4 regions of the Rhizobium fabae genome follow, and region 2 is predicted to be linked to each of the others. Evidence: predicted binding sites of a transcription regulator. Region 2 holds the regulator's gene; each other region holds the start of a gene.
The links. The regulator LexA, encoded in region 2, represses DNA repair genes until DNA is damaged. The targets are predictions, from matches to a motif close to TGTTCNNNNTGTGTTCNG.
Positions count from the first base shown of each region.

Region 1: EFB14_RS33600 (ImuA family protein) is a predicted target of LexA. The motif match lies at 1,177-1,194, and genes of this name have one in related genera.
Region 3: uvrA (excinuclease ABC subunit UvrA) is a predicted target of LexA. The motif match lies at 1,083-1,100, and genes of this name have one in related genera.
Region 4: EFB14_RS01440 (ribonuclease T2 family protein) is a predicted target of LexA. The motif match lies at 1,409-1,426, and genes of this name have one in related genera.

Region 1 is NZ_ML133661.1:113,635-115,834, reverse strand. Features, by position in the region: gene EFB14_RS28655 (Y-family DNA polymerase) at 1-160, opposite strand, end outside; gene EFB14_RS33600 (ImuA family protein) at 201-1,157, opposite strand; gene EFB14_RS28650 (metallopeptidase family protein) at 1,319-1,756, shown strand; gene EFB14_RS28645 (DUF1737 domain-containing protein) at 1,771-1,977, opposite strand; gene EFB14_RS28640 (HpcH/HpaI aldolase/citrate lyase family protein) at 1,977-2,200, opposite strand, start outside.
Region 2 is NZ_ML133646.1:453,163-455,362, reverse strand. Features, by position in the region: gene EFB14_RS05325 (ComEC/Rec2 family competence protein) at 1-632, shown strand, start outside; gene lexA (transcriptional repressor LexA) at 613-1,332, opposite strand; gene EFB14_RS05315 (alpha/beta fold hydrolase) at 1,682-2,200, opposite strand, start outside.
Region 3 is NZ_ML133646.1:334,793-336,992, reverse strand. Features, by position in the region: gene uvrA (excinuclease ABC subunit UvrA) at 1-961, opposite strand, end outside; gene EFB14_RS04745 (single-stranded DNA-binding protein) at 1,244-1,759, shown strand; gene EFB14_RS04740 (MarC family protein) at 1,873-2,200, opposite strand, start outside.
Region 4 is NZ_ML133645.1:279,440-281,639, reverse strand. Features, by position in the region: gene EFB14_RS01450 (DMT family transporter) at 1-334, opposite strand, end outside; gene EFB14_RS01445 (alpha/beta fold hydrolase) at 352-1,281, opposite strand; gene EFB14_RS01440 (ribonuclease T2 family protein) at 1,439-2,179, shown strand.

The DNA of each region.
Region 1 (2,200 bases), on a different contig from region 2:
GGTCGCACCAGTCGGCAATTGCCTCCAGCAGCCGACGGTCGGCGGCCGGGTCCTCTTCCACGACCTCGAGCGTCGGGTACATGGCGCGCGCTTCGGCAACGCCCTGCTCCTTCTTCAACCCCAGCCTCTCGGCCAACTCGTCCAGTGCCGTCAGTCGCATGGCATTGTTGAGCTTGCCGGAACAGACGATGGGCGGCGCCTCAGGACGCCCTTTCGAACGCCAGGAGAGCCCCCATCGCCGGCGAGCGATACGATCCGTCGGCAGATGCGGGAAGCTGAGCGCCAGAATGCGCTGACTGTTCGCCTGGAGGGCGAACGAGGTTTGGTTCGATGACAGGGAGAAATTCGCGTTCATGGGGATTCCACTCCAGGAGAAAGGAGAGCGGGGCCGGATTGCGGCTCTTCTCCAACGTGAGACGGAAAATCGGATTGCCGATGCTGCCGGAAAGCTTCGATCCATCCGGCAATGGCCGCAGACCGGATGGTGCCGGTTCGACATGCAGGCGGAAGGCCGCACTGCTTGCCTCCTCCTCTCCGGCCTGACGGACAAGAAAGAGCGGACGACGGGAAGCATGTGCCCTGAGACTGAGCCTGCGGCTTTCGGTCAGGCCGAAATGCGCAGGGTTGCCCCGCACTTCGAAGATAACGGCTGAGAAGGCAGCGCTTTCCACCGCCGCCTCCGCCAGCCAGAGCGCTTCATCCAGCTTGCGCGGCGCCGCATGAAGAAACCGCTCCGGGCTCAGCCCAAAATCCCGAAGCCCGGGGGCATAGGGACGGCCGGCCTCCAGCGCGCCGACTGCATCGCCGATCCAGAGGAGCGGCAGAAGCCTGCCGGCATCCGCTTCTTGTTTCTGCAGCCGCGCGGCAACAGCCATTGCCAGCCCGCTTGCCGCGCCTGCATCGCGAGACAAAGCCGAACGGAATTCGATGATCGCATCGAGCGGCAGGCCGCCTTCCATCGCCTCGTCGAGCGGTACCACGCCGAACGGCAGGCGAAACCCACGGTCATTCTGCGCCGTGGCCTGCCGCGTAGCCTTCCCCGATGCCAGGGCTTCCCGCTCCGCTGCCGCAAGCGCCGGCGCCGGCTTTCCTTCCAGTCTGGCGATGGTTTCGCGGAGCGCAAAAAGCCGCTCGCGCGCCAGGGCGTGCTGCGCCATGGCGTTCTCCGATCCGTCTTGTTCCTGTTATGTTCTTATAGATTCCAGAGAGCTTATGAAGAGTCAACGGCCATTTTCTATGAATTTATTCCTGCCCCTGATTCCGCACTCGAAAATCGGCGATAAAGGTTCTATATGGGCCCGCAAAGGAAGGAATATTCATGGCCCGCATAGACCAGAGCGACGATTGGCGGGACCGCCATGCGCCAACGATCAGCACTTTCGAGTCGCTGGCCATGGAGGCCTACAGCCATCTGCCGGATGAATTCCGCCAGCTGACGACCAATCTGACGATCGAGATCGAAGATTTCCCCGACGACGACGTTTTCGAGGACATGGCGCTGGAAACCCCTTTCGACCTGCTCGGCCTTTTCGAGGGCAGGGGCATTTCCGAACGCTTCACGGTGGAAACCGGCGAGATGCCGAACCGCATCCGCCTCTACCGGCGTCCCATTCTTGATTACTGGGCCGAAAACGACGAGACGCTCGGCGATATCATCACCCATGTCCTGATCCACGAGATCGGCCACCATTTCGGGCTGAGCGACGATGACATGGAGCGGATCGAGGCCAGCGCCGAGGAAGCTGCCGAGCGCTAGAAGCGCAGCGCGCCCTACTGCTCGGAGAGCTTCATCTCAGGATCGTAATCCTTGCCCTCGACATGCTTGATGACGGCCTGGCCGCATTGCATCGCGCCGGTTGCGGCATTGAAGGCATAGGTCGGCGAGCCTTCCAGCGACCAGCCCTTGTTGAGGGCAGCGGTGACCTTATGGCAGAAGGAAGCATCGTCGGGACCGGTCAGGAAGCGGTAGAGTTTCATCAGGCGGGCTTTCTTGCAGAAATCAGGCGAGCTTTATGAACCAGAGCTTCGGCCTGGACAAGATGCAGCCGCTCGATCATCCGCCCGTTCGCATTGATGACGTTGCGACCTTTGGCAGCCGGATCGGCGAAGGCCGATATGATCGCTTCGGCTTCCGTTATCTCCTCGGCGCTCGGCCCGAAATGCCGGTTGGCGGTTTCGATCTGCGAGGGGTGGATCAGCA
Region 2 (2,200 bases):
TGCCGTCAGAGGCGGCCCCCAACGTCACCATTGCCGAAGACGGCGGTCTGGTCGCTATCGTCGATGGCGAGACGATGGCTTCGAACCGCACGAAGCCACCAGCTTTTATCTTCGAACAATGGAAACGCGCGCTTGCCATCGAAGAACACCGCCAGCCGGTGATGGTTGGGATGAGCAACGCGCCTGCTGCGCCTCAAGGCAAAAGGCTGCAACTCTCGCCGGATCAGCAGAATGACGCCCGAGAGGCGATGAGACAGGCGATCGCCACCAACCCACCGTCACACTTTTCCTGCCTGAAGGCCGCCTGGTGCACCACCCTACTTGATAATGGAAAGACACTGACTGTCATCGACAATGTCGCCTATCTCGGACCGGCTTGTGATACAGCTGATATCGTCGTCACACCGGTCCGCTTGCGCTTTGACCGCTGCCGTTCCGGCGCGCTGCTCTTTACGGGCGAGACGCTGCGCAAGACAGGGGCGGTCGAGCTTCGCTTTACCGAAAGGGGGATCGAGGTTGCAACGGCATTCGACACATTGCTGCGACCTTGGATGCGCCACCGCGCCTATGATTGGCGCAGCGACAGCTTTGCAGATTCCGGCAAAGCTGATCTCAATGATAGCGGCGAATGAGCCCGACGAGTTTGCCCTGAACCTTGACGCGATCCGGCCCGAAGATACGGGTCTCGTATGCCGGGTTGGCCGCTTCCAGCGCGATCGAGGCGCCCTTGCGGCGGAAGCGCTTCAGCGTCGCTTCCTCGTCATCGACGAGGGCAACGACGATGTCGCCGGGACTGGCGGTGCTGCCGTTGCGGATGATCACGGTGTCGCCATCGAAGATGCCGGCATCGATCATCGAATCGCCCTTGACCTCCAGCGCATAATGTTCGCCGGAACCGAGCATGTCGGCCGGAACGGTGATGTCGTGCGTGTTGTTCTGGATCGCCGAGATCGGAACGCCGGCGGCGATTCGACCCATGACCGGTACGGAGATCGAGTTGCCGTTTTCGGCGACGGGCTTCACGGAAGCGGGAGGGGCGACCGGCTGGGGTTTGCCGAGACTGCCCTCGATGACGCTCGGCGAAAAGCCGCGCCGAGGCTGGATGCTGGGGCTATAGGCCTCCGGAAGCTTGATGACCTCGAGCGCGCGGGCCCGGTTCGGTAGGCGGCGAATGAAACCTCGTTCTTCGAGCGCCGTGATCAGGCGGTGGATGCCGGATTTGGAGGCGAGATCCAGGGCATCCTTCATTTCGTCGAAAGACGGAGGAACGCCGGATTCCTTCATGCGCTCATGAATGAAAAGGAGAAGCTCCTGTTGTTTGCGCGTGAGCATCGACGTCAGACCCCGTGATTGAAACAAATCCAGAACAGACACTATATGTTCCATATGTGTTCCGCAAGTAGCTAAATTTCCGTAAAACAGGAGGCAAAAAATTGCTTTGGAATGGCGACGAGACGGCAATTCAGAATTATTCGAGAATGTAGTCAGGTAATGCGTCATTCTTTGGCAACTGATAGTTGCATGGCGGCCTGCCTAGCAAAGTTTGGCGATGACACACCTTTGCGGTCGAGCATATTTCGGTTCGTGAAGGATAGGAAGCGGACTGGAATATCGCCTGCTGAACCTTCCGGGACGATCCCACTTGATTGCTCAAGCCGCGCATTCTCAGAGAGGAAGCTTTTCAGGCAAAAGCGACGTGAAAGAAATCGCGGAGAACCACCGAGACCTTTTCGGGATCCTCCCAGTGCGGGTTATGTCCAAATCCTTCCATCAGGACCGATTGTGCTTTCGAGAGCGCATCTTCGAGCGCCAGCCGGTGACCCGCGTCGAACAGCGCATCCTCGCTACCACCGATGCAAAGCACGGGCATTCTGACCTGTGCCGCGGCCTCCGTCAGATCGAGTGTGGAAAAACAGGCCAGAATACCATGCCAGATCTCTGCCGAAATGGCTGCTGCCTCACGGCTGATCGGGGCGAGGAAACTTGGATCGACTGGATGCGGGCAGGCGTGCCAGAGATCGAAAAATGGATCGCCGGGATCGATCGGATCGCAAAGCCCAAGGATTCCGTCCGTGACTGGATCGCGCTGCGGAAAGGCCGGGCGCACCGTGCCGGAAATCGTGACCAGTGCGACAACAACGTCGGGCAGCCGGGCAGTAAGGTCGATACCGATCATGGCTCCCATCGAATGGCCAATGAC
Region 3 (2,200 bases), 120 kb from region 2:
GCTCGGGCTCGGGCACGATCAGGTCGGGGTCGATCTTCTGCTGCGCGCCGAGACCGTCGCAGGTCGGGCAGGCGCCGAAGGGATTGTTGAAGGAGAAGAGCCTGGGCTCGATCTCCGGAATGGTGAAGCCCGAGACCGGGCAGGCGAATTTCTCCGAAAACAACACGCGTTCATGCGTCTCGTTCAGCGACTTGTTGGCAGAGCCGCCGGCCGAGGTCTCCTCCGGCGGCAACGGTTTGTCGGCGAATTCGGCGACCGCCAGCCCGTCGGCGAGCTTCAGGCAGGTTTCCAGGCTGTCGGCCAGGCGTGCCGAGACATCGGAGCGCACGACGATGCGGTCGACCACCACGTCGATGTCATGCTTGTATTTCTTGTCGAGCGTTGGCGCCTCGGCAATCTCATAGAACTGGCCGTCGACCTTGACGCGTTGGAAGCCCTTCTTCATGAGCTCCGCCAGTTCCTTTTTGTATTCGCCCTTGCGCCCCCGCACGAGCGGCGCGAGGATATAAAGACGGGTGCCTTCACCGAAAGCGAGGATGCGGTCGACCATCTGGCTGACGGTCTGGCTCTCGATCGGCAGGCCCGTTGCCGGCGAATAGGGAACGCCGACACGGGCAAAAAGCAGGCGCATGTAGTCGTAGATCTCGGTGACTGTGCCGACCGTCGAGCGCGGATTGCGCGAAGTGGTCTTCTGCTCGATCGAAATCGCCGGCGACAGCCCGTCGATCTGGTCGACATCGGGCTTCTGCATCATTTCGAGGAACTGCCGGGCATAGGCCGACAGGCTCTCGACATAGCGCCGCTGGCCCTCGGCATAGATCGTGTCGAAGGCGAGCGAGGATTTGCCCGAGCCGGAAAGACCGGTCATGACGATCAGCTTGTTGCGCGGCAGATCGAGATCGATGCTCTTCAGATTGTGCTCGCGCGCGCCGCGGATGGAGATCGTCTTCAGTTCGCTCATCGTCTCTGCTTTGGTTTTCTGGATAACAGCCCTTATTTAGTGATGCCGACCGGCGAGTCGAGGCTGAATATCCACAAGGCTGAAGGTTTTCGATTCTGTTGACAGGATCATACGGATAAATTAGAACAAATAAAGAACAAAATTCCTGATGAATGCATGCGGCCTTCTGATGGGATAAACATGTGGATTAAAGACCGCTTACGCGCATCGGCGGTCCTCTTTGGTTTAAGGTGCGCTGATCGATTAACGCCGCCGGGCAGGGCGGCAGGCAGGGTGAAAAGCATGGCTGGTAGCGTGAACAAGGTAATTCTGGTCGGAAACGTGGGCGCAGACCCCGAAATCCGCCGCACTCAGGATGGCCGGCCGATCGCCAATCTTCGTATTGCGACCTCGGAAACCTGGCGCGACCGAAATTCCGGCGAGCGCCGCGAGAAGACTGAATGGCACACCGTCGTCGTCTTTAACGAGGGCCTCTGCAAGGTCGTTGAACAATATGTAAAGAAGGGCGCCAAGCTCTATATCGAAGGCCAACTGCAGACCCGCAAATGGCAGGATCAGCAGGGCCAGGACCGCTACAGCACCGAAGTCGTGCTGCAGGGCTTCAGCTCGACGCTGACGATGCTCGACGGTCGCGGCGAAGGCGGCGGTGCAAGCTCCGGCTTCGGCGGCGGTCGCGGCAGTGGCGCCGGTGGCAACGATTATGGCGACGATTACGGCGCGCCGGCTCCTTCCTCGTCGCCGAGCCGCGGCGGTGGCGGCAACTTTTCGCGGGATCTCGACGACGACATCCCGTTCTGATCGAGTACTTTTGGTGGCTTGAAAGACCTGAGAGCATGATGTCTTGGACGACATCATGCTCTTTTTCTTTGATCATGATGTCGATCGGGGTGGATCCCGATCTTGCTGCTGTTTCAGTGCGGCGTCGCGCTGATCAGATTGAGCGCCGCTTTCGCGCCGTCGACGACGAATTGCACGGCGAGCGCGGCGAGGATGACGCCGAGAAGCCGCGTCAGGATGGCACGGCCCGTGACGCCGAGGAAACGGTCCAGCCTTTCGGCGATGAGCAGCATAAGAAAGGTCAGCAACAGATTGGCGGCAATGACGCCGATCAACTGCGCCTTTCCGACAGATGTCGCCAGCGTGCCGGCAAGCAGGATCGTCGCCGAGATCGCGCCCGGGCCTGCGATCAGCGGCAGGGCGAGGGGGAAGACGGCGATATTCTCGATATGATCCTTGGTG
Region 4 (2,200 bases), on a different contig from region 2:
AGAAGATCGCAATCGCGTCGGCGACCGCCATGTATTTCAGCGTGGTGACGAAGGAGATCATCGAGACGGTGATGATCGCGCCGCGGATGGCATGGAACAGGCTCTGGCTCCAGGAGAAATCGGTAAAGCTGCGCCGCCACAGCACGATCGGCAGCATGCAGAGCGCCTGGATGGCGAAGCGGGCGGCGGTGACCTCGGCGGATGGAATGGTGACGACGGCAAGCTTGGAGAAGATATCGATGAGCGGCGAGACCATCACCGATAGAAACATCAGCGCAAGCCCGGTCGTCACTTCGGAGGCGGACGAAACTGTGCGGGAGGAGGTGCTGCTCATGATGGAATCCCTGTGGCTCAGGCTCTTGCGACGGCCCTGGCGCACCAGTCCGCAAAGGCCGCGGTCGCCGCATCCGCGCCGATCTCGTTCAGCGTTTCGTGCCGCATATCCTGATATATCAAGGTGCTGATACGAGAGAAGCCTTGGCCTTTCAAATGGTTTGACAGCCAGAGGATGGCTTTTCCACGCTCCGTTGCTGGATCTTCTCCGCCGCCGACCAGATGGATCGGCATGTCCCGCGCCAGCCGGTCGAGATGGACCTTCTGCGGCGCGCGGAAGGTCATCTCGAAGAGATCGAGCCAGAGGGAGACGGAGGCATCGAAACCGCAAAGCGGATCGGCGACATATTTGTCGACCTCTCCGGGAATGCGCGACAGCCAGTCGAATTCGGTGCGGTGGCCGGGAACGGATCTGCCCCAGGTGCCGAAGGTGAGCTTCGGCAGCAGGCCGCTCGGCACGTCGGAGCCTTTCAGCATGCGCTCGGCAAGGAGGATCGCCTGGGCGGCGCGGCCGGCAAGGCCGACGGCGAAATTCGAATTCCAGACGGCGATGGCATCGAAATCGGCCGGGGCCGTGACCGCCGCGTTGAGAGCGATGAGGCCGCCCATCGAATGGCCGAAGAGGATGACCGGCAGGCCGGGGTGGCGGGAAGCGGCATGGGCGCGCATGGCGATGACGTCGCCGATCACCTTTTCGACGCCGCCGCGCCGGGCAAAACGGCCGATCGGCGCGTCGGGCGCCGTCGTCTCGCCGTGGCCGCGGTGATCATGGGCATAGACGTGATAGCCGCGTGCTGCCATCGTCTCGGCAAAGGCGCGGTAACGTTTGGAATGTTCGGCGAGCCCGTGCGATATCAACAGGATGCCGCGCGCCGGGCCGGCAGCCTCGGCATGATGATAGGCGAGCGACGCCTCCGGCACCGCGAGCCTTCGCGTTTCAGAAAACATGCAGGTCCTCCTTGCGGCAACAGACCAGATCGCCGGGCAAATGCAACAGAGGCGTTTGATTTATCCGATAACAATTTGCGATGCTGTTGCGATTCAGGGTTGCGGGCTTTCGATCTTCATGCTTATTTGTTCCCGTATTGTTCTTTTGGGGGTTGAAATGAGCAGCATGCAGTTGCGTACCTTGGCGTTCGCCTTGTCGATGGTTCTTGCCGGCGCCGCCACGGCGCAGGAGGGTGGCGGGCGCACCCGCTTCATTCTGGCGGCGAGCTGGCAGCCCGCCTTCTGCCAGACGAACCAGAAGAAGGCCGAATGCGCCAGCCAGACCGGTGAGCGTTCCGACGCCACGAACTTCTCGCTGCATGGGCTCTGGCCGATGAAGCAGGATTATTGCGGCGTCAGCGCCGAGCAGAAGGCCGCCGATAAGGACGGCAAGTGGAACGAATTGCCGGAAGTCACGCTCTCGGCGGAGGCAAAGTCGGCGCTCGCAAAGGCGATGCCCGGCACGCAGTCCGGCCTGGAGCGGCATGAATGGGTGAAGCACGGCACTTGCACGAAGATGAGCGCGGAGGATTATTTCGGCGTCGGCATGCATCTCGTCGAGGCGCTCAACGCGTCGGCCGTGCGCGATCTCTTCGCCTCCAATATCGGCAAATCAGTCAAGGCCGATGCGATCAAGGCGGCTTTCGACAAGAGCTTCGGGCCGGGCGCCGGCGACCGCGTCAAGATGAGCTGCCGGCGGGCCGGTAGCGTCAGGGTGATCAGCGAGCTGACGATCGGGCTTTCTGAGGATGCAGGAACGGCGTCTGCGAAAAGTGCCGTGCTCGCCGATCTGATCCAGGGGGCGGGAAAAACCTCTTTCGGCTGCGATGAAGGCGTCGTCGATGCTGCGGGTTTCTGACCGGAAATCCTGAGTAAACCG